2 regions of the Streptomyces sp. NBC_00207 genome follow, and region 1 is predicted to be linked to the other one. Evidence: riboswitches for the same ligand, from Rfam matches in the RefSeq annotation. Region 1 holds a riboswitch; the other holds the start of a gene.
The links. Region 1 has a riboswitch for ZMP and ZTP ahead of glyA (serine hydroxymethyltransferase). Riboswitches for the same ligand answer to the same signal wherever they lie in the genome.
Positions count from the first base shown of each region.

Region 2: it holds a riboswitch for ZMP and ZTP, as region 1 does, so the genes downstream of both, OG472_RS34635 (bifunctional 5,10-methylenetetrahydrofolate dehydrogenase/5,10-methenyltetrahydrofolate cyclohydrolase) here and glyA (serine hydroxymethyltransferase) in region 1, are expected to answer to the same signal.

Region 1 is NZ_CP130715.1:5,729,384-5,742,350, reverse strand. It holds gene OG472_RS27280 (2'-5' RNA ligase family protein) at 1-12, opposite strand, end outside; gene trpS (tryptophan--tRNA ligase) at 110-1,123, opposite strand; gene glyA (serine hydroxymethyltransferase) at 1,433-2,701, opposite strand; ZMP/ZTP riboswitch at 2,736-2,826, opposite strand; gene rocD (ornithine--oxo-acid transaminase) at 2,961-4,163, shown strand; gene OG472_RS27260 (glutathionylspermidine synthase family protein) at 4,182-5,384, opposite strand; gene OG472_RS27255 (hypothetical protein) at 5,399-5,701, opposite strand; gene OG472_RS27250 (hypothetical protein) at 5,818-6,642, shown strand; gene OG472_RS27245 (PLP-dependent aminotransferase family protein) at 6,713-8,107, opposite strand; gene OG472_RS27240 (carboxymuconolactone decarboxylase family protein) at 8,155-8,679, shown strand; gene OG472_RS27235 (hypothetical protein) at 8,759-9,757, opposite strand; gene OG472_RS27230 (hypothetical protein) at 9,761-10,150, opposite strand; gene OG472_RS27225 (hypothetical protein) at 10,137-11,846, opposite strand; gene OG472_RS27220 (malate dehydrogenase) at 11,980-12,967, opposite strand, start outside.
Region 2 is NZ_CP130715.1:7,446,868-7,457,149, forward strand. It holds gene OG472_RS34605 (amino acid permease) at 1-917, shown strand, start outside; gene OG472_RS34610 (SRPBCC family protein) at 960-1,409, shown strand; gene OG472_RS34615 (MoxR family ATPase) at 1,513-2,574, shown strand; gene OG472_RS34620 (DUF2201 family putative metallopeptidase) at 2,636-4,456, shown strand; gene OG472_RS34625 (RNA polymerase sigma factor) at 4,461-6,050, opposite strand; gene OG472_RS34630 (methyltransferase domain-containing protein) at 6,265-7,026, opposite strand; ZMP/ZTP riboswitch at 7,084-7,210, shown strand; gene OG472_RS34635 (bifunctional 5,10-methylenetetrahydrofolate dehydrogenase/5,10-methenyltetrahydrofolate cyclohydrolase) at 7,295-8,140, shown strand; gene OG472_RS34640 (MAB_1171c family putative transporter) at 8,238-9,458, opposite strand; gene OG472_RS34645 (NAD(P)/FAD-dependent oxidoreductase) at 9,455-10,282, opposite strand, start outside.

The DNA.
Region 1 (12,967 bases):
TACGGTCCCCACGTATCTCTCCTCCGCTTGTCGCTGTGGACTGCTGCCGCCCCAGTGTGGCGGCAGCACCCCCGTTCTTGCCAGGGCCCTCTGTCCGTAGTTGCGTTCGTCAGTGCTTGGCGGGCACCAGACCGAGGCGGTCGTACGCCTGCGCGAGGGTCTCTGCGGCGACCGCACGGGCCTTCTCCGCGCCCTTGGCCAGGATGGAGTCCAGCGTCTCCGGGTCGTCCAGGTATTCCTGGGTGCGCTGCTTGAACGGTGTGACGAAATCGACCATCACACCGGCCAGGTCGGTCTTCAGCGCGCCGTAGCCCTTGCCCTCGTACTTCGCCTCCAGCTCGGCGATCGTCTCGCCCGTGAGGGTGGAGTAGATCGTGAGCAGATTGCTGACGCCGGGCTTCTTCTCGGTGTCGAAGCGGATCTCGGCCTCGGTGTCGGTGACCGCGCTCTTGATCTTCTTCTCGGTGACCTTGGGCTCGTCGAGGAGGTTGATCAGGCCCTTGGGGGACGACGCGGACTTCGACATCTTGATCGCCGGGTCCTGGAGGTCGTAGATCTTCGCGACCTCCTTGACGATGTGCGCGGCGGGCAGGGTGAAGGTCCGGCCGTAGCGCTGGTTGAAGCGCTCGGCGAGGTCGCGGGTCAGCTCGATGTGCTGGCGCTGGTCCTCGCCCACGGGGACGGCGTTCGCCTGGTAGAGCAGGATGTCGGCGACCTGGAGGATCGGGTACGTGAACAGGCCCACGCTGGCGCTGTTGACGCCGCCCTTCGCGGACTTGTCCTTGAACTGGGTCATCCGGCTGGCCTCGCCGAAACCGGTGATGCAGTTCATGACCCAGCCGAGCTGGGCGTGCTCGGGCACGTGGCTCTGGATGAAGAGCGTGCAGCGCTCGGGGTCCAGGCCGGCCGCGAGCAGCTGCGCGGCGGAGAGACGGGTGTTCGCGCGGAGGTCCTTCGGATCCTGCGGCATGGTAATCGCGTGCAGGTCGACGACCATGTAGAAGGCGTCGTGCGTCTCCTGCAGGGCGACGTACTGGCGGATGGCTCCGAGGTAGTTCCCGAGGTGGAACGAACCGGAGGTGGGCTGGATGCCGGAGAGCGCGCGAGGACGATCAGAAGCCATGGCTTCATTCTCTCAGGTGCGGGGGCGGGCTCGGGCCCGCCGCTGGCCGGATCCTTCCGGGTCGCGCCGCGGGTGCCGGTGCGGTGCGGGGGTACCGGGCGGTAGCGGTGCGTCCGGATCCGGCCCCGGCCGAGCGACCGCTTTCCGCGCCGTGCCGACGCAGGCGGACACCGCTGCGCGGGGCCGGACGGTGCGGCGGCGGCTCCGGCCGAGGGACGCCCTCAAACGCCGGGCGGGCTGGAAATCCAGCCCCGCCGGCGTTTGAGGCGCGGGGGTCCGGGGGCAGCGCCCCCGCAACGGCGCCGCAGGTCAGGACAGGGGGAGGCCCGGAGCCGGGAAGGCGGCCATCAGGTCGGCGACCTCCGCGCGGACCACGGCCAGGGCCGGCTCGTCACCCTTAGCCGCGGCGTCGACGGCGCGCGAGATCCAGTCCGCGACCTGCGGCATGTGGGCGACGCCCAGCCCCCGCGACGTCAGCGACGGCGTACCGATCCGCACCCCCGAGGGGTCGAACGGCTTGCGCGGGTCGAACGGAACCGTGTTGTAGTTCACCACGATCCCCGCCCGGTCCAGGGCCTTGGCGGCGACCTTGCCCGGCACGTCCTTGCCCGTCAGGTCGATCAGGATCAGGTGGTTGTCCGTACCGCCCGACACCAGGTCGAAGCCCCGCTCCAGCAGCGCCGCCGCCAGCGCCTTCGCGTTGGCGACGACCGCGTGCGCATACGCGGTGAAGGACGGCTGGGCCGCCTCGTGCAGGGCCACCGCGATGCCGGCCGTCGTCTGGTTGTGCGGGCCGCCCTGGAGGCCCGGGAAGACCGCCTTGTCGATGGCCTTCGCGTGCTCCTCGCGGCACATCAGCATCGCGCCCCGCGGACCGCGCAGGGTCTTGTGCGTCGTGGTGGAGATGACGTCCACGTGGCCCGCCGGGGACGGGTGCGCGCCGCCCGCGATCAGGCCCGCGATGTGGGCCACGTCCGCGACCAGGATCGAGCCCGCCTCCTCGGCGATGGACGCGAAGGCCGCGAAGTCGATCGTGCGCGGCAGGGCGGTGCCGCCGCAGAAGATCAGCTTGGGCCGCTCGGCGAGGGCCAGCTCGCGCACGGCGTCGTAGTCGATGAGCCCGGTGTCGGCCTGGACGCCGTACTGCACGCCCCGGAACCACGAGCCCGTCGCGGAGACGCCCCAGCCGTGCGTCAGGTGCCCGCCCATCGGCAGGGCCATGCCCATCACGGTGTCGCCGGGCTTCGCGAAGGCCAGGTACACGGCCAGGTTGGCCGGCGAGCCGGAGTACGGCTGCACGTTCGCGTGGTCCACGCCGAACAGGCCCTTCGCCCGCTCGATCGCCAGGGCCTCGACGCGGTCGATGTTCTGCTGGCCCTCGTAGTAGCGGCGGCCGGGGTAGCCCTCGCTGTACTTGTTCTGCAGCACGGTGCCGGAGGCCTCGAGGACGGCCGCGGACACGTAGTTCTCACTGGGGATCAGGCGCAGGGTCTGCGCCTGGAGCACTTCTTCCGCCGCGACGAACGACGCCAGTTCGGGATCGGTCGCGGAAAGGGCGGGATGGCGGCTCGCGGACATGGCGGGCTCCTCCGGGGTCGATGTGATCGGTACCCCGCGAGGCCCAGGCGAGCGGCCCTGAATGCGGTCGAACGCGCACGACTCCCCCGGAGTTCGTTCTCCGTGCGCCAGTCGCCGTGCGTACGCCCCACCTTAGCGGGCGCGCCGCGCGGAAGGTTTCTGCATCCGGGATCGGAGCGACGATAAGAAGGCGACGATAAGAAGGGTGACGCCACCCTCGTCACCGCTGCACCGGGCAAGACGGACGATCGGAGACCCCGTGTCGACAACTGCTGATGCCATCCGCTCCGCCGACGCGCACAGCGCGCACACCTACCATCCGCTGCCCGTCGTCGTCGCATCCGCGGAAGGCGCGTGGATGACCGACGTGGAGGGCCGCAGATATCTCGACATGCTCGCCGGGTACTCCGCCCTCAACTTCGGGCACGGCAACCGGCGTCTGATCGACGCCGCCCGCTCCCAGCTGGAGCGGGTCACGCTCACCTCGCGCGCCTTCCACCACGACCGGTTCGCCGACTTCTGTACCGCGCTCGCCGATCTGTGCGGCAAGGAGATGGTGCTGCCGATGAACACGGGCGCGGAGGCCGTGGAGACGGCGGTGAAGACCGCCCGCAAGTGGGGCTACGAGGTCAAGGGCGTTCCCGACGGGCACGCCAAGATCGTGGTCGCCGCCGACAACTTCCACGGCCGGACCACGACCATCGTCTCCTTCTCGACGGACCACGACGCCCGCGACCACTTCGGTCCGTACACGCCGGGCTTCGAGATCGTCCCGTACGGGGACCTCACCGCGCTGTCCCACGCGGTCACCGAGAACACCGTGGCCGTGCTGCTGGAGCCGATCCAGGGCGAGGCGGGGGTGCTGGTGCCGCCCGCCGGTTACCTGAGCGGCGTACGGGAGCTGACCCGCGAGCGGAATGTCCTCTTCATGGCGGACGAGATCCAGTCGGGGCTGGGGCGGACCGGGAAGACCTTCGCCTGCGAGCACGAGGGGGTCGTCCCCGACGTCTACATCCTCGGCAAGGCGCTCGGCGGCGGCGTGGTGCCGGTGTCGGCCGTCGTCGCCGACCGGGACGTGCTCGGGGTGTTCAAGCCCGGTCAGCACGGGTCCACCTTCGGCGGGAACCCCCTCGCGTGCGCCGTCGCCCTGGAGGTCGTCGCGATGCTCCGCAGCGGCGAGTTCCAGCAGCGCGCCACCGAGCTGGGCGACCACCTGCACCACGAGCTGGGCCTGCTGGTCGGCGGGGGCGCCGTGACCGCCGTACGGGGCCGCGGGCTGTGGGCGGGCGTGGACATCGCCCCGGGCCACGGGTCGGGCCGGGAGGTGTCCGAGAGGCTGATGGACCGGCGGGTGCTGGTGAAGGACACCCACGGATCGACGATCCGGCTCGCCCCGCCGCTGGTGATCAGCAAGGAGGACCTGGACTGGGGGCTGGACCAGCTCCGGGCGGTGCTGGCCTGAGGCAGGGGCCGCCGGGCCCTAGAGGATCACGTGGGGCAGGAAGCGGGCGTACTCGTCCGTGACCGGCCCCGCCGATTCGCGGATGCCGAGCCCCGCCGCCTCGTCCTCGACGACCCACGCGCCGAGCACCACCCGGTTGCCGTCGAAGTCGGGCAGCGGGGCCAGGCCCTGGAAGCAGTACCGCTCGCCCTCCTCCGGTACGAACGGCTCGCCGCCCTCGCCCGGTTCGTGCAGGGTGACCCCCGCGCCCTCGCGGCCGAGGAGCGGCTTGGCCACGTAGCCGGCGGACCCGGGCCCGGCCAGTTCGCGCGGTCCGTCGAGGTAGGCGGGCAGCAGGTTCGGGTGCTCCGGGAAGAGCTCCCACAGGATGGCCAGCAGCGCCTTGTTGGAGAGCAGCATCTTCCACAGGGGCTCGATCCAGCAGGTGGTGCCGGTGCCTCCGCCGTGGTCGTACGTGCCGAGGACCTGCGGGCCGAACTCGTCCGTGGCCAGCCACTCCCACGGGTAGAGCTTGAAACAGCTGCGGATGAAGCGGAGCTTCTCGTCGACGAACCGGCCGGACAGGCTGTCCCAGCCGATCTGCTCGACGGAGAGGGCGTGGGTGTCCAGGCCGGCCTGCTCGGCGGTCTCCTGGAGGTAGGCGACCGTCATCAGGTCCTCGCCGAGCTCGTCGGTCTCGGAGTGCGCGAAGTGCAGCGGGCCGGGCGCCAGCAGCTCCGCCTGGCGGCGCCAGGCGTCGACGAGGCGCTCGTGGAGGGAGTTCCACTGGTCGGCGCCGGGGAAGCGTTCCTCCATCCAGAACCACTGCGGGCTGGCCGCCTCCACGAGGGAGGTGGGCGTGTCGGCGTTGTACTCCAGCATCTTGGCCGGGCTGCCGGTGCCGTCGTAGCGCAGGTCGAAACGGCCGTAGAGGGAGGGCTGTTCGGCGCGGCGGCGCCAGGACTCGGCGATCAGCCCGGCGAGCGCGGGGTCGGTGATGCCGAGGTCGGCGAAGCGGTCGTGCTCGACGATGTGCGCGGCCGCCGCCAGGCACATGGCGTGCAGCTCCTCGACGACGTTCTCCAGGGCCTCGACCTCGGGGAGGGAGAACGAGTAGTACGCGCTCTCGTCCCAGTAGGGACGCAGGGAGTCGTCGGGGTAGCGGGTGAGGGGATAGATGAGCCCCTGCTCCTCGACGGTCTTCTGCCAGCCGGGGCGGGGCTCGATGGTGTGCCGCTGCATGGGTTCCGGTTTCCTCAGCCGCCGCTGGAGCCGGAGCTGCTGTGGCCGCCGATGCCGCCGCGGGTGACGGCGGACTTGTCGAAGCTGCCGCCGGAGACCTTGCCGCTGCTGACGTAGCCGCCGTAGTAGTACGCGCCGCGGCCGCCGCTCTTGCACTCCTTGTTGTTCAGGTGCTCCAGCGTGGAGCGGGACGCGCAGCGCTTGTCGGGCTCGTCGCTGCTGCCGCAGGCCACGAGGGTGGCCGCGAGCAGGCCCATGCCGCCGAGGGCGACCGCGCCGGAGCGCATACGGCGCTGGTTGGTGCTGCTGCTGTCCATGTCTGCTGCTCCCCCTGGGGCCTGGCGTGCTGCCGACAGAGTAGAGCGGTGGCCCCGGCCGATGGAATCCGGCCGCCGTGAGATCCGTGACCTAGAGTCAGTTCGTGCTCATTGGGATGATTTGCGCCCTCGGTGCGGCGGTCTGCTTCGGCACGGCGTCCGTTCTCCAGGCGGTCGCGGCGCGGGCGGCGGAGCCGGGATCGGGGTCCGGGGTGGACGCGGCGCTGTTCCTGCGCGCCGCACGGCAGTGGCGGTACCTGCTGGGCCTCGGCCTCGACGCGGTCGGCTTCGTCCTCCAGATCATCGCGCTGCGCCATGTCCCGATCTACGCGGTGGGGGCCGCGCTGGCCGCCAGTCTGGCGGTGACGGCGGTGGTCGCGGCGCGGCTGCTGCGGGTGCGGCTGTCCCGGACGGAGTGGGTCGCGGTGTGGGTGGTGTGCGCGGGACTGCTGATGCTCGGGCTCTCCGCCGGGGAGGAGGGCTCGGGGACCGGGACGCTCGCGCTGAAGCTGGGGCTGCTGGCGGTGGCGGGGCTGGTGCTGGTGGTCGGCGCGGTGGCGGGGCGGCTCCCGGACGGGCCCCGGGCGCTGGTCCTGGGCCTGGCCGCGGGGACGGGCTTCGGGGTGGTCGAGGTCTCGGTGCGGCTCATCGACTCCCCCTGGGACCTGCGCAACCCCGCGCTGTACGCACTCCTGCTGGGCGGCGGCGCGGCCTTCCTGCTGCTCACCTCGGCGCTGGCGCGCGGCTCGGTGACGGCGGCGACGGCGGGGATGGTGCTCGGCGAGACGATCGGCCCGGCGGTGGTGGGCGTGGTCTGGCTCGGCGACCGCACCCGCGAGGGCCTGACCTGGCTCGCCGTGACCGGCTTCGTCGTGGCGGTGGCCGGCTCCCTGGCCCTGGCCCGCTTCGGCGAACCCGCCCCTCCGTCCCCGGGAGGGTGACCAGGACGATTGACTTGGCCCGTCTGCCGACTGCGGCCCGTCGTGTCGGGGGTCCGGGGGCCGGCCCCCGTCAGGGAAGGGCGGCGACAAGGGCGGCCAGCGTCGGGGACCAGGCGCTGTCCGACGGGGTCCCGTAGCCGACGACCAGCGCATCGCGCGGCGCGAGCCCCGCCTCCGGGTGCCGGAACGCGGACAGGCCGTGCAGGGCCAGGTCCTGCCAGGCGGCCGACTGCAGGACCGACCGCTCCGTCCCCGCCGGGAGGTCCAGCACGGCGTGCAGCCCCGCCGCGATCCCCGACACCCCCACCCGGCCCGCCACCGCCGCCGCCAGCTCGTCCCGGCGCCGCCGGTACCGCAGCCGCATCCCGCGCACGTGGCGGTCGTACGCCCCCGAGGTGATGAACTCCGCCAGCGTGAGCTGCTCCAGCGTGCTGGAGGCCCAGTCCGTGGGGCCCTTGGCCGCCAGGACCTCGTCCAGCAGCCCCGGCGGGACCACCATCCAGCCCATCCGCAGCCCCGGCGCCAGTGACTTGCTGGCCGTGCCGAGGTAGACCACCCGGTCCGGGTCCAGCCCCTGGAGGGCGCCGACCGGCTGGCGGTCGTAGCGGAACTCCCCGTCGTAGTCGTCCTCCAGGATCAGCCCGCCGGTGGTCCGGGCCCAGTCGACCGCCGCCGCCCGGCGGGCCGGGGTCAGGGCCGCGCCCGTCGGGAACTGGTGCGCCGGGGTCAGCAGCACCGCGCCCGCCGCAGCGGTCAGCTCCCCCGTGCGGGCCCCGTCCCCGTCCACCCCCAGCGGCCGCGTCCGCAGCCCCGCCCGCACCAGCAGGTTCCGGTGGAAGTCCAGGCCGTACCCCTCGACCGCCACCTCCCGCACCCGCCGCGCCCGCAGCACCCCCGCCAGCAGCGTCAGCCCGTGCAGGAAGCCCGCGCACAGCACGATCCGCTCCGGGTCCGCGTACACGCCGCGGGCGCGTGCCAGGTAGCCGGCCAGCGCCTGCCGCAGCTCGACGCGGCCGCGGCCGTCGAACCCGTACCCGAAGGCCTCGTTCGGCGCGTCGGTCAGCGCCCGCCGGGCCGCCGACAGCCATGCTGCACGCGGGAAGGCACCCAGGTCCGGGAAGCCGGGCAGGAGGCTGTACGAGGGCCCCTTGCGCGCGGGGCGCCGTACGGGCGCGGCCGCCGCGGCCCGGCGCGGCCGGGCCCGTTCCGCGACCCGGGTGCCGGAACCCTGGCGTGCGGTCAGCCACCCCTCGGCCACCAGTTCGGCATACGCCTCCGCGACCGTGTTGCGCGCGATGCCCAGGTCTGCGGCGAGGGTGCGGGAGGACGGCAGCCGGGTCCCGGCCGCCAGCCGCCCGCTGCGTGCGGCCTCGCGCAGCGCCTCGGTGAGTCCGGCCCGCAGACTGCGCCCGGCGGAGAGGTCCAGATGCAGGTCGGCGCCGAAAGTGGCCCACGATTCCGTCATGGATATGGACCATATCCCTGGGCCGCCTTCCTCCTACGGTGGATCACATGACGAACAGCACGCAGAACCTCCGGACCCCCTCCCCGACGCACGAGCACGCGCCCGAGCACACCCCGCGCATGCAGATGGCGAAGCTCGCCCCCGAGGTCTACAAGGCCGTCCTGGCCCTGGAGATCGCCTCCCGCAAGGGCCTGGACCCGGCCCTGGTCGAACTCGTCAAGATCCGCGCCTCGCAGGTCAACCACTGCGCCTTCTGTCTCGACATGCACACCAAGGACGCGATCGCGCACGGCGAGAGCGTCGACCGGATCGTGCAGCTGGCGGCCTGGGAGGAGTCGCGGCACTTCTACACCGAGAAGGAGCTCGCGGCGATCGAGTTCACCGAGGCCGTCACGGTCCTGACGGACGGTTTCGTGCCGGACGAGGTGTACGAGAAGGCCGCGAAGCACTTCGAGGAGCGCGAGCTGGCCCAGCTGATCGCCGTCATCGCGACGATCAACGTCTGGAACCGCATCGGCGTCACCACCCGCATGGTGCCGGGCCACTACAAGCCGGGCATGTACCAGTCCTGACGCAGCGGGCCGGGCGGAGCGGGCCGGGCGGCAGCCGGAGAAGCCGCCGGCCCGGCCCTCCGGGTCGCCCGGCGTCCGGTCAGCCGGCCGGCCGGAACGCGGCCAGCGCCGCCGCGTGGTGGTCCTGCGTGACCTGCCACTCGGCGGCGGGGCCGGCGGCCAGCACCGCCCACTTGCCGCCGTCCCCGGCGAAGAAGACCCGTTCGACACCGCGCCGCACCCCGTGCGACTCCTCGTTGTCGTACTGGTAGACGAGCTCCGCCGCCCCGGAACCGCCCTGAACCGCGCCCACGCTGATCTCCTCGTACCCCCGGGTGCCGCCCCGCAGGTAGGTGGAGGCCTGCTTGACCGCGTCGAGCGGGCTGAGCTCCGGCTCCGACACCCGGAAGACCTGGATCAGCGCGGTCCGGTCGGCCGAGCGGTAGAAGACCCCCTCCTTGAGCTCCTCCCGCACCCAGCCGGCCGGGACGGCGATGGTGAAGCCCGACGGGTCCTGCTTGGTCTCGTGGACCCCCGCCCCCGTCCCCGGCCCGGTGCCGGACGGGCTCGGGCCCGGGACCCGGCTCGGGCCGGCGCCGGCCGTCGGGGAGCCGGAGGCGGTGGGTGACGCCGTCCCGGACGGGCCCCCGCCGGACCATGACGGCGTACCCGAGGCCACCGTCCCGTTCTTCTCGCCCGCGCGGTCCGCGCCGTTCGTGTCCCGGGCCAGGAACCACACCGCCCCGCCGCCGATCACGACGGAGGCGACCGCGATCGCCGCCGTCACCGGGGTCCGCCACCGGCCGCCCGACCCGCCGGAGGGCGAGGTGTAACCGGGCGGCGGCGGTACCGGCGGCAGGTACGCCGGGTCGGGGACGTACTGAGGCTGCGGCGCGGTCGGCGCCCCGTACGGGGGCGGGGGCGGCGCCCCGGGCCCGAGCGGGTCGTACGCCGGCGCACCCGGCGGGTGCGACGGCGGAACCGGAGGCATGCCCGGTGGCGGCCCTGCCGGCGGTCCCGCCGGGGCCTGGTCCACCACCCAGCGCTGCGCCTGCGCGTCCCAGCGGCGCGGGCCGGACGGCGGCTGTGCCGGAACCACGGATCAGCCTCCCAGCGCGCCGAGCAGGCTGCCCAGGGCAGCGGCCGCGCTCACCGACTCGACCAGCGGAGCCCACCGCTCCAGCGCTGCGCGCAGCCGGGCGGGCAGGCCGGGCCGGATCGTCTCGGCGCCCTCCAGCTGCTCGGCGATCCCGTCCAGTTCGGCGTCGAGCGCGGTTCTGTCGTCGCCCCGGGGGGCTTCCCGTACGAGCGCCTCGCGCAGGGTGAGCACCGCGTCCAGCAGCTGCGCCGCGTCGGGTGCGCCCGCTGCCGTACCGCCGTGGTGGACGGTGTTGGTGTTGTTGGAGCCGCCGACACTGACCGCGCTGCCGTGGACGCCGCCGATCCACACCCCGGGCTCCGGCCCGCTCCCGCTTCCGCTACCTGTCGCCATGACTCCCCCTGTGTGTGCTGTTGTGATTGCCGCTGCCGCCGACGCTGATCGAGCTGTCGTACGCCGCACCCACGTAGTTCTCGATGTGGATGCTCGCGCGCCGCGCGAACGCCTCGGTGTGCCAGCCGCCTTCGTGCAGGACCAAGGTAATGCCGGCGATGACCCGGTCCTGGATGGTCTTCAAGTACCGGTCGAGGTCCATGAGATGGAACAGCGAGCCGTTGTCCTGCGACGCGAGTACGCGCACCGACGCGCGCGGCCCCTCCGGCCGGGCGCCACCGTGACCGCCGGCCGCGATCCTCACCCAGCTCGCGACGCCGCGGCCCAGGGTGACGAGGGAGGCCGGGAAGGAGCCCGGGATGTGCCGCAGGGCCCAGATCACCTTCCCGAACCGGTTGTTGTTCAGGTACCGGTGGGCGTCCGCGTCCGCGTTGTGGAAGGCGGCGTGGACGGGCAGCAGGACGTGCGGCGCCACCTCCACCATCATCATCCCGCCCTGGGTGTGGACCCGTACGAACACGGTGACGACCATGTTCTCGTCCCAGCCGCCGACCCGGATGCGCAGGAAGTGCCGGCGGCGTTCGCCGCCCTCCTCGATGGCCTCGGCCCGGTGCGTCTCGAAGTCCGCCCGCACGTGCGGTCCTTCGTCGCGGTGTCCCAGCCCGCCGCCCGGCAGGAACACGCACTGGTCGACGACCAGCTCGCGCATCCGGTCCAGTACGGCGGCCTGGGCCTGCGGCGACCCGTGCGGCGAGGGCGCCCGCAGCCGCTCCACCAGGGGCACGACCCCGTCCAGGATGCGGGCGTTGGTGAGCGGCTCCGGCGTGGTGCCTTCGGGCAGGTCCTCGCGGGGGCGCAGTTCGAAGGAATCCTGCCAGGGACGGTACGCCTGACCGGCCCCTGCGAACGGGTCGTTGATGTCGTACATGATCAGCGGCGAGTGCTGCTCGTCGAGGATGCGCCGCCGAACACGGGCGAACCGTACGCCGGGGTCGGCTTCGGCCGGATCGGCCGGCCGGTTGGCGTACCGGTCCCGGCTGAGGTCGTTGGCGATGGTCCGGGCGACGTATCCGCGCTGGAGTCCCACGACGGTGACGACCGCGGCGAAGACCGCCGGCACCCAGCCGATGGCGAATCCGGTCGCCACGCCTCCGATGCCCTGCGAGAAGAGCAGGGCGCCGAGGCCGATCGAGCCGTCCGTGTCGTCGAAGGCGCCGAGCAGGACCAGCCAGATCCCGATGACCAGGACCACGATGACGAGCAGGTTCCACCAGGCGTAGATCCGCACCACGATGGACAGGAGGCGGGCCAGCAGGCCGGACCGGGCCCGGAGCCAGCCGGCGAGGCTCAGCAGCAGGAACGGGAAGAGCAGCACGGCGAGGGCGCCCCCGGTGAGCACGGAGCCCACGAACCAGGCGCCGAGTACGCCGAGCGCCCAGCCGAGTTCGGCGCGGCGGGCGCGGAGGGCGTGGGCGAGGACGCGCGAGGCGTCGAACCCGTAGGAGGGCGCGACGATCCGCTCCTCGTGGACGTACAGCTCCTCGATCACCCGGTCGCGGTAGCCGGCGTCGATGTAGGTGCCCGCGCAGAGGAAGCGGCCGGCCTCGCTGAACGCCGGTTCCACGGGTGGACGGCCGTTGCCGAGGTCGTCCTGCGGTTCGCCTGCGGACTGACGGGGAATCCGGCTCTCGGTCACCGACCGACCTTAGATTTCACTTACATCATGCGACAGGCGTAAACACGCCAAAGCGCCCCGGCCTGGTGGGGCCGGGGCGCTTGGGTCCGCACTTCCCGCCGAGGTGCGAGCGCTCCTCGGCGGGAAGGACGGATCAGATCAGGCCGAGCTCGCGGACCGCGTCGCGCTCCTCCGACAGCTCCTGGACGGAGGCGTCGATGCGGGTGCGGGAGAACTCGTTGATGTCCAGGCCCTGGACGATCTCGTACTTGCCGTCCTTGCAGGTGACGGGGAAGGAGGAGATCAGACCGGCCGGGACGCCGTAGGAGCCGTCCGACGGGATGCCCATCGAGGTCCAGTCGCCCTCGGCGGTGCCGTTGACCCACGTGTGCACGTGGTCGATGGCGGCGTTGGCGGCCGAGGCGGCCGAGGACGCGCCACGGGCCTCGATGATCGCGGCGCCGCGCTTGGCGACGGTCGGGATGAAGGTCTCGCCGAGCCACAGCTCGTCGTTGACGACCTCGGCGGCGTTCTTGCCGGCGATCTCCGCGTGGAAGATGTCCGGGTACTGGGTCGCCGAGTGGTTGCCCCAGATGGTGAGGCGCTTGATGTCGGAGACGGCGGCGCCGGTCTTCTGCGCGAGCTGCGAGATCGCGCGGTTGTGGTCCAGGCGGGTCATCGCGGTGAAGCGCTCGGCCGGTACGTCCGGGGCGGCGGCCTGCGCGATGAGCGCGTTGGTGTTGGCCGGGTTGCCCACGACCAGGACCTTGATGTCGTCCGCGGCGTTCGCGTTGATCGCGGCGCCCTGCGGCTTGAAGATGCCGCCGTTGGCGGAGAGCAGGTCGCCGCGCTCCATGCCCTTGGTGCGCGGGCGGGCGCCCACGAGCAGCGCGACGTTGGCGCCGTCGAAGCCCTGGTTCGGGTCGTCGAAGATGTCGATGCCCTTGAGCAGCGGGAAGGCGCAGTCGTCGAGCTCCATGGCGGTGCCCTCGGCGGCCTTCATGCCCTGGGGGATCTCCAGAAGACGGAGCTTGACCGGCACGTCCGCGCCGAGCAGGTGACCGGAGGCGATGCGGAAGAGCAGCGCGTAGCCGATCTGGCCGGCGGCGCCGGTGACGGTGACATTCACAGGAGTGCGGGTC
Region 2 (10,282 bases), 1.7 Mb from region 1:
ATCTGGCCGGCACCCGGTACGTCGGCGCCGTCCAACTGGTCTCGACCGTACTGAAGTTCGCCCCGCTGCTGCTCGTCGCCGTGGGCGGGCTGTTCTTCTTCGACCCCGCCAACCTCGGCCCCTTCCAGGCCACCGGCCAGAGCGCGGTCGGCGCCGTCTCCGCCTCCGCCGCGATCCTGCTCTTCAGCTACCTGGGCGTCGAGTCCGCCGCCGTCAGCGCGGGCGAGGTCCGCGACCCGGCCCGCAACGTCGGCCGGGCCACCATCCTGGGCACCGTCGGCGCCGCCACCGTCTACCTGCTGGGCACCCTCGCCGTCTTCGGCCTGGTCGCGCACGAGAAGCTGGTCTCCTCCGAGGCTCCCTTCAGCGACGCCGTCAACGCCATGTTCGGGGGCACGTGGGGCGGCACGGCCGTCGCCTGCGCCGCCGTGATCTCGATGGCCGGCGCGCTCAACGGCTGGACCCTGCTCAGCGCGCAGACCCCGTACGCCGCCGCGAAGGACGGTCTCTTCCCGAAGGTCTTCGAGACGAGGAAGCGCGGCGTCCCCGTGGCCGGCGTCCTCGTCACGGTCGTCCTCGCCTCGGCGCTGACCGTCTACAACTACACGGCCGGCTCGCAGCGCGTCTTCGAGGTCCTCGTCCTCGTCACCACCTTCACCGCGACCGTCCCCTACCTCCTCTCCACCGCCGCGCAGATCTACTTCCTGGCCTCGGGCCGCTCCGAGCGGGTCCGGCCCGGCCGCCTGGTCCGCGACGCCGTCCTCGCCTGCCTGGCCTTCGCCTTCTCGACGTGGCTGGTCGCCGGCTCCGGTTACGCGGCCGTCTACCAGGGCGTGCTCTTCCTCTTCGCGGGCGTCCTCGTGTACGCCGTGATGGCCGCCCGCAGGCAGCGCGCCACCGATTCGCCCGCGGGGTAATTTGGAAGGAGGGGCCAGCCAGGGGGGCTCCAAGGGGTCGCCATGTCCGCGATCAGCAAGAGCATCGACATCGACCGCACGCCCGAGGACGTCTACTCCTACATCACGGACCCCACGCACCTGCCGGAGTGGCAGGACAGCGCCGTGTCCGCGGTTCCCATGGGGGACCTCCCCGTCCACGTCGGTTCCCAGGTCCTCGTCACCCGGCAGATCGGCCGGCGGAGGATCCCCACGAAGATGGAGTACATGTCCATGGACCCGCCGCGGAGCTGGCACCTCCACGGCGTCGAGGGGCCGGTCCGGCCGGACGTACGGGGCAGGATCGACCCCCTCGACGGCGGGGCCCGCTCGCGCGTCACCCTGTCCGTCGACTTCGAGGGCCACGGCGTGGGCAGGGCCCTCGTCCCCCTCGTGGTCAAGCCCATGGTCCGCAAGGAGATGCCCCGCGGCGAGGAGAAGCTGAAGCACCTGCTGGAGCACACCGCGCGGTGACCGCCACGGGGAGCGCCGGGCCCGAAAACCGGGTGCTCGGGGGAGCGTGGTGTGCCCACACTGGGCGCACCACGCCCCCGAACTCCCGAGGACATCCACCCCCGTGCAGGCTGCCGTCACCGTCACCCCCGCCCAGATCCCCGAACTGCTCCTCGGCCTCGCCACCGTCCGGCCGGTGTTCCTGTGGGGTGCGCCGGGCATCGGGAAGTCCTCGCTCGTACGGAAGTTCGCCGACTCGCTGGGCCTGGAGTGCGTCAGCCTGCTCGGCACCCAGCTCGCCCCCGAGGACCTGATCGGCGTCCCGCAGATCCGCGACGGCCGCTCCGTCTTCTGCCCGCCCGAGTCCATCGCCCGCGACGAGCCGTACTGCCTCTTCCTCGACGAGCTCAACGCCGCGAGCCCCGACGTGCAGAAGGCCTTCTACTCGCTGATCCTCGACCGCCGGATCGGCTCCTACGAGCTGCCCGCCGGCTCCATCGTCATCGGCGCCGGCAACCGGGCCACCGACAACGCGCTCGCCCGGCCCATCGCCTCCGCGCTCGTGAACCGGCTGACGCACGTCCACCTGCAGGCCTCGGCCGCCGACTGGCTCGTCTGGGCGGGGGAGAACGGCATCCACCCCTGGATCACCGATCACCTCACCGACCGCCCCGACCACCTCTGGTCGCAGCCGCCCAAGACCGAGGAGCCCTTCTCCACCCCGCGCTCCTGGCACATGCTCTCCGACGCCCTGCACTCCTTCGGGCCGGAGCTGGACGAGCAGACCCTGAAGGTGATCGCGCACGGCACCCTCACGCCCGCCCACGCCGTCTCCTTCTGCGGCTACGCCAAGATCGTCCGGCACACCTTCGGCATCGAGGCGATCATGAAGGGCGACGCCTCCTGGCCCACCCGCCCCGCCGACCGAGATCTCCTCTACTACCTCGCCGAGTCCTTCCGCGGCCGGCTGCTCAAGGAACTCCCGGCGCAGAAGGAACACGTCTCGCCCGCCGTGCGGCAGTCCGCGTACCGCTTCAAATCGCTGCTCGTCCAGCTCGCCGAGATCTCCGTCGAGGTGGCCCAGACCGTCATCGCCGACGACGCCGACGGCCTGCCCGTGCTGCCCGCCTGGTTCCTGGTCGAGGCCGCCCGGGACATGCCCCGGCTGGTCGAGGCCCGCCGGTGAGCGGGCACCGCCCGGACGCGGGCGACCGGACCGCCCCGGCCCGCCGAGCGGGGGCCGACGCGTGAGCCGGACCACCCGGGGCCGCAACGGCAAGGAGGCCACGGTCGACCCCGCCACCCGGGCCTTTGCCGAGGGCCTGACCCTGGTCAAGCGGAACCCGGCCCTCGGCGCGGTCGACGCCAAGATCTGCCGCCAGGCCAAGTGCGCGGACAACCCGGCCGGGGGACTGGCCGTCGTGACCTCCAACGGCATGATCCACGTCCACCCCACCCAGCGCGCCGAACCCGCGGAATGGGCCTGGACGATCGCCCACGGCCTGCTCCACCTCGGCTTCGGCCACGTGCCCGCCGCCGACGACCGGCACCGCCCCCAGCCCGACCGCTTCGACGTCGCCGCCCGCTGCGCCGTCGTCAACCGCTTCCTGCTGACCTTCCCCGTCGGCCGGGCCCCGGACCACCTGCCCGCCGAGTACCCCGGCGGTGACGAGGACCTGCTCGCCGCCCGCTGGCGCCGCGACGGCATCCCGGCCGCCTACGAGCACTGCGGCACCGCCGGGGACCACCCCGACCAGGTCCTGGAGTCCTGGAACGCGGTGCCGAACACGGCGGTCCCCGACTGGGAGACCGCCTTCGCGCACGCCCTCACGCGCAGCGTCTCCGCCGCCATGGACGTGGCCGGCGGCCGCCGCGACCGGGTCACGGGAGAGCGGGTCCGCGCACGCCCGTGGGACCGGGCGCTGAACTGGTTCGTCTCCTCGTACCCGCTGCTCGGCGGGCTGGCCGCCGGACTGACCGTCGTCGCCGACGCAGAACTGGCCCGTGACCGGAACATCTCCATCGCCGCGGTCAGCGCCACCGCCGGGGAGATCTACATCAACCCGCTGCGCACCTTCGAGGACGAGGAGTGGCGGTTCGTCCTCGCCCACGAGATGCTGCACGCCGCCCTGCGCCACGGCGAGCGCTGCGGGGCCCGGGACCCGTACCTGCACAACGTCGCCGCCGACTACGTGGTCAACGGCTGGCTCGTGGAGATGGGCGTCGGCACGATGCCCGAAGGGCTGCTCCACGACCCCGCGCTGCGGGACCTGTCCGTCGAGGAGGTCTACGACCGGATCACCACCGACCTGCGCCGCACGCGCCGCCTCGCCACCCTGCGCGGCAAGGGCCTCGGGGACATCCTGGGCGAGCCGCTGGCCCACCCGGGCAGCGGCCCGTACACGGACCTGGACGAGTTCTACCGGCGCGGCCTGGTCCAGGGCTTCGACCTGCACGGATACGGGGAGCGAGGGCTGCTGCCCGCGGGCCTCGTCGAGGAGATCCGGGCGCTCGCCCACCCGCCCGTCCCCTGGGACGCCCGGCTCGCCCGCTGGTTCGACGAGTACGTGCCCCGGCCGGAGGCCGTACGGTCCTACGCCCGCCCGGCGCGCCGCCAGGCCTCCACCCCGGACATCCCCCGCGCGGGCCGGTACTTCCCGCCGCAGGAGATCGCCCGCTGCACCTTCGGAGTGGTGCTCGACACCTCGGGGTCGATGGACACCGGCCTGCTCGGCAAGGCGCTGGGCGCCATCGCCTCGTACGCGGAAGCCCGCGACGTACCGGCGGCCCGCGTCGTCTTCTGCGACGCGGCGCCGTACGACGCGGGCTATCTGCCGCCCGCCGAGATCGCGGGCCGGGTACGGGTGCGGGGGCGCGGCGGGACCGTGCTGCAGCCGGGCATCGACCTGCTGCAGCGGGCGGAGGACTTCCCGCCCGGGGCCCCGGTGCTGGTGATCACGGACGGGTGGTGCGACACCCTGCGGATCCGGCGCGAGCACGCCTATCTGGTTCCGCAGGGTGCCTCCCTGCCGTTCACACCCCGGGGGCCCGTCTTCCGACTGGCCTGACGGCTTAGTCGAGGTAGTCGCGCAGCACCTGCGAACGCGACGGGTGGCGCAGCTTCGACATGGTCTTGGACTCGATCTGACGGATGCGCTCACGGGTGACCCCGTACACGCGGCCGATCTCGTCCAGGGTCTTCGGCTGGCCGTCGTTGAGGCCGTACCGCATGGAGACCACGCCCGCCTCGCGCTCCGAGAGCGTGCCCAGGATCGACTGGAGCTGCTCCTGGAGGAAGGTGAAGGAGACCGCGTCCGCGGGCACGACCGCCTCGGAGTCCTCGATGAGGTCACCGAACTCGCTGTCGCCCTCCTCACCCAGGGGGGTGTGCAGGGAGATCGGCTCGCGGCCGTACTTCTGGACCTCGATGACCTTCTCGGGGGTCATGTCGAGTTCCTTGCCCAGCTCCTCCGGAGTGGGCTCCCGGCCGAGGTCCTGCAGCATCTGGCGCTGCACACGGGCGAGCTTGTTGATGATCTCGACCATGTGGACGGGGATGCGGATGGTGCGCGACTGGTCGGCCATGGCACGCGTGATCGCCTGCCGGATCCACCAGGTCGCGTACGTGGAGAACTTGAAGCCCTTGGTGTAGTCGAACTTCTCCACGGCGCGGATCAGGCCGACGTTGCCCTCCTGGATCAGGTCCAGGAAGAGCATGCCGCGGCCGGTGTAGCGCTTCGCGAGGGAGACCACGAGACGGAGGTTGGCCTCCAGCAGGTGGTTCTTCGCGCGGCGGCCGTCCTCGACGAGGATCTCCAGCTCGCGCTTGAAGGCGGGCTTGTGGTCCTCCTCCTCTTCGAGCTTGTACTCGGAGAAGAGACCCGCCTCGATGCGCTTGGCGAGCTCCACCTCCTGCTCGGCGTTGAGGAGCGGCACCTTGCCGATCAGCTTGAGGTAGTCCTTGACGGGGTCGGCGGTGGCGCCGGCCACCATGACCGTCTGCGCCGGGGCGTCGTCCTCGTCGTCGTCGGACAGGACGAAGCCCTGGGTGCCGCCGGCCTTGGGGGCCTCTTCCTCGGCCTCGTCGGCCAGGTCCTCGGCTGCCCAGTCCTCGCCCTCCACCACGGGGGTCTCGCCCTCGTCGGCGTCCTTGGCGCTGGTCTTCTTCGCCGCGGCGGTCTTCTTCACGGCGGTCTTCTTGACGGCGGTCTTCTTGACCGTGCGCTTCTTCGGCTCGGCGGCGGCCTCGGCCGACGCCTCGTCCGGGGCGGCGGCGGCCGACGATGCGGATATCGCCGAAGCCGTGGCCGTGGCGGTGCTGGCGGCCGAGGTCTTGCGCGCGCCGATGGGGCGCGGCGCGGCGGCGGCCTTCTTGGCCACGGTGCGGGCCGGGGCGGCGGCAGCCTTGCGGGGCTTCTTCGCGGCAACCTTGGTGGCAGGGGCCGCGCTGACGTGGAGGGCGACACCCTCCTCGTCCAGGACCTGGTTCAGGCTGCGCAGGACCCGCTTCCACTGGTCCACCGGGATGCGGCCGGCCTCGAAGGCCTGGCGCACGTCGTCACCGTTGATGTGACCCTGCTCGCGGCCGCGCTCGACGAGCGCGACGAGGGCCTCCGATTCGGCGATCTCCGGAGGGAACGTACGGGACGGGCTGAGCGACACAAGGAGCCTCTCGTTGCGAACAGATAAGGGGTGGGCGGGACATCATCGCGCGAACTCGGGAAACAGACCCGAGGGGGGTCTGTATTCCGGGCCGCGCGAGGACACCTGTCGGTTCATCGCATGCCCGAGTCGATTCGTTACGCGCTGAATTGAGTGACCTGCGCCACGCTGTGGCCGCGCAACCCGATCCGGCGTGATTCCGTCCACCCTCCTTTCAGCCCTTTTTGCGGGCCTCGATGAGGAAGCGGGCGGTGTGCGCGACGAACGGACCTTCGCGTTCGATCTGTTCGTGCAGCTCGCGCAACCGGTCCCGGTACTGCCCGACCGTGAAGCCGGGCACCATCCAGATCACCTTCCTCAGAAAGTAGATCACGGCTCCGACGTCGTGGAACTCCGTGCGCAGACGTTCGGAGCGCAGATCGACGACTTCGAGGCCGGCCCCGGCGGCCGCCGCGACCGCGTCGTCGGGGTGCCGGCCGCGCCGGACCTCCTCCGGCTGCGGGCCCAGGAAGTACTCGACGAGCTCGAAGACGCTCGCCGGACCGACCTGCTGCGAGAGGTAGGTGCCGCCCGGGGTCAGCACCCGCGCGATCTCCTCCCACCAGATGGTCACCGGGTGCCGGCTGGTCACCAGCTCGAAGGCCTCGTCGCCGAAGGGCAGCGGCGGCTCGTCGGAGTCGGCGACCACCACCGCGCCCAGCGGGTGCAGCAGCCGGGTCGCCTTCTCGATGTTGGGCGGCCAGGACTCGGTGGCGGCCATCAGCGGGGGCAGGGGCCCGGACCCGGCGAGGACCTCGCCGCCGCCGGTCTGGACGTCCAGCGCCGACCGGACCCGGGACAGGCGCTCGGCCAGCAGCCGCTGGTACCCCCAGGAGGGGCGCTGCTCGGTGGCCCGGCCGTCGAGCCACGAGAAGTCCCAGCCGTCCACGGAGACGGACTCGGCCTCGGCGACAAGATGGTCGAAAGTGCGCGTCATGTATCGATCGTCCCAGGTCGGGCGCCGGTCATCCACCGGATATGTCGACTAGAGTGGGCGGCGGGCCGTGACTGGCGTTCGGGTGGATCACCACCGGGGAGCGGCCCGGCGTACCTGCGGACTCCGGACCTGCGGATATCGGGCCCTTCCGGTACGTCGACTGCCGCGCGCCTGGGCGAACCGCGATCCGCAGCGACGTTCAGGAGACCCCGTGACGACTGCCCAGACTGCCCAGCCTGCCCAGGCCGCCACCGACACCGCTCGGCTGATGGACGGCACCGCCCTCGCCCGCCGCATCTCGGAGCAGACCGCCGCCTACGCGGCGAAGATCACCGAGCGCACCGGCACCGCGCCCTGCCTCGCGACCGTGCTGGTCGGCGAGGACCCCGCGTCCGTCACCTACGTACGCATGAAGCAGAACCGCTGCGCCAGGGCCGGGATCACCTCGCGCCACGTCGAGCTGCCGGCCGGGACCACCACCGAGGAGCTGGTGGCCACCCTCACCGCGCTCTCCGAGGACCCCGAGATCAGCGGCATCCTGCTGCAGCACCCCGTCCCGCACCACATCGACGAGCGCGCCGCCTTCGAGGCCATCGCCCCGGGCAAGGACGTCGACGGGGTCACCATGCACTCCTTCGCCGCCATGGGCTTCGGGCTGCCGGGCTTCGTCTCCTGCACCCCCGGCGGCATCATGCGCCTGCTCGCCGCCTACGACGTGGACCTGACCGGCAAGCACGCCGTCGTCGTCGGCCGCAGCGCCATCCTGGGCAAGCCGGCCGGAATGCTGCTGCTGGAGCAGAACGCCACCGTCACCTACTGCCACTCCCGTACCCGGGACCTCCCGTCGATCGTGCGCCAGGCGGACGTGCTGGTCGCCGCCGTCGGCAAGGCCGAGTTCATCCGGGGCGAGGACATCAAGCCGGGCGCGGTGGTCCTGGACGCCGGGTACAACGAGGGCAACGTCGGCGACGTCCACTTCGAGTCCGCCGCCGCGCGCGCCTCGCTGATCACCCCGGTCCCGGGCGGTGTCGGCCCGATGACCATCGCCGTCCTGCTGGAGCAGACCGTCCAGGCGGCTGCCGCGCAGGCCGGGCTGGACCTCGCGGAGCTCTGACCGCCCGCCACGCGTACGACGGACGCCCCGGGCCCCAGGGTCCGGGGCGTTCCGTTTCCCCGGGGGTGGAGGGCCTCCCGGGCGGCCCGCAGACGGCTCAGGCCCGTACGGCGGCGGCCCGCGCGGCGGCGACGATGGGGGAGGCGCGGAACTCGCGGGCCAGGGCCGTCAGGGGCTGTCCGGACAGCCGGGGCGGCTCGGAGTGCCGGAGCGGTACGGAGCCGCCGTCGAGCCCGGCATCTGCTTCGGCAGGGACGGCATCCGCCTCGGCGGCGGCAGCGGCGGCGGTCCTGCGGCCGCACGCGGCGGCGAGCATGGCGGCGTCGGCGACGACCTCGGCCCGGGCCTCGCTCAGGCCCTGCCCGCGCGCGGCCTCGTACGCCGCCCGGCGCACGGCCGGGTCGAACCAGCGGGCGAGGGCCAGGATCCCGTCGTCGATCACGGACTCGCGGTGGATCAGCCGGATCCCGACCGGTGACCACCAGGTGAGCGGAACCGTCCGCACACTGGACGCGGCGAAGCCCCGCAGGGCCTTCCACAGCGGGTGCAGTCCCCGGTACTCGCTGAAGTCACGCCAGGTCGCCGACCCGCCGACCAGCGGCACGATGAAGCCGGTCGCCACCATCAGGGCCGCCCCCGCGGCCAGCGGCGGCGCCGCGTCCGTGGACAGGCCGTCCCAGTCGCGGCCGCTCCAGCGGGCACCCAGCGCGGTCCACTTGGCGACCAGGTAGCCGAGGTCCAGCAGCCCCCCGGTCATGATCAGGGCCAGCCCCGTGCGCAGCGGCCGCAGGGAGGGGTGGGTGCGGCGCAGCCACCGCCCGGTCAGCACGGTCAGGGCCGAGCTGCCGACGGTGTGCGCCAGCAGGTAGCAGACGATCATCTCCCGGATCCACGGGGTGTCGGCGTAGTACGTGTCCAGGTCCCGCAGGCGCTCCACCGGGGCCTCGCCCATCGCGAAGAGGACGACGATCGCCACCGTGACCCCGCCGTACACGGCCACCGTCAGCCGGGTGGCCCGGCGCACCACGGCCGGCGGGCCGCCGCCCCACTGCAGGACCAGCACGACGCACGACCCGGAGAACGCGGTGATCAGGCCGAACACCAGCGGCGCCGAGAAGTTGGCCACCCCGGTGAAGCGGTTGACGGCCGCGATCGTCGGCGGCGCCGCCAGGATCAGGACGAGGCAGCCCATGACCAGCAGTGCGCAGACGGCCCGCATCGGCGGCTGGTCCCACCTCCGGCGCAGGGTGGGCGCCTTGACCAGCAGGATCAGGACCAGGAGCGCCCCGGGCACGTAGAGGATCAGGCCGCTCTTCACCGGGCCCGGCCGACGGGGTCGGCCGGATCGGCCCGCTGGTCGAGCCCGGCGACCGTCCGTTCGGCGGCGGTGAGCGGCGGCGCCTTCAGCGCGCCGCGGTCGGAGGCGCGCAGGACGTTCCAGACCACCGACGGCCTGAGCCAGTGGGTGGGCGCGCTGCTCATGGTGATGACCTGGAGGAAGGCGGCGGTCAGCGCCTCCCGGGTGGTGGCCCCCGTCATCAGCCGGCTGACGTACGCGTTGAGCAGCCCGGCCCCGGTCCGCGGCTTCATGCCCGTGGCGCCGGGGTACAGGATGTCCTGCGAGGTGGCGAGGTCCCAGGCGGTGGCCACCTGCGGGGCGATCGCGCGCTGCGCCTCGCGTCCGAAGGCCGGGTGGGCGAGCCCCCTGGTCCGCAGCAGGGAGCGCACGGCCAGCAGGCCCTGTGCGGCGACGGTCATGCCCTGCCCGTACAGCGGGTTGAAGGTGGCGACCGAGTCGCCGACGGCGAAGAAGCCGTCGGGCAGCTCCACCTTCTCGAAGAAGATCCGCCGGTTCGCGGTGCCCTTGGTGACGGCCACGTCCGTGAGGGGCTTGCGGCCCTCCAGGAGCTCGCCGACGATCGGGTCCCGGATGCCCTTGGCGAACGGGATGAACTCGTCGGGGTCGCCGGTCGGCTGGCCGCCGCGGGTGCCCGAGAGGGTGGCCTGCCACTGGCCGTTCTCGATGGGCACGATGGTGGCCGTCTGGCCCGGTACGGGCACGCGGGGGTCGGACTGCACGTTGACTATCGGGAAGCCCGACTCGTGGGCTCCGGCGGGCGCCTCGAAGATGCGGGTCGCGTA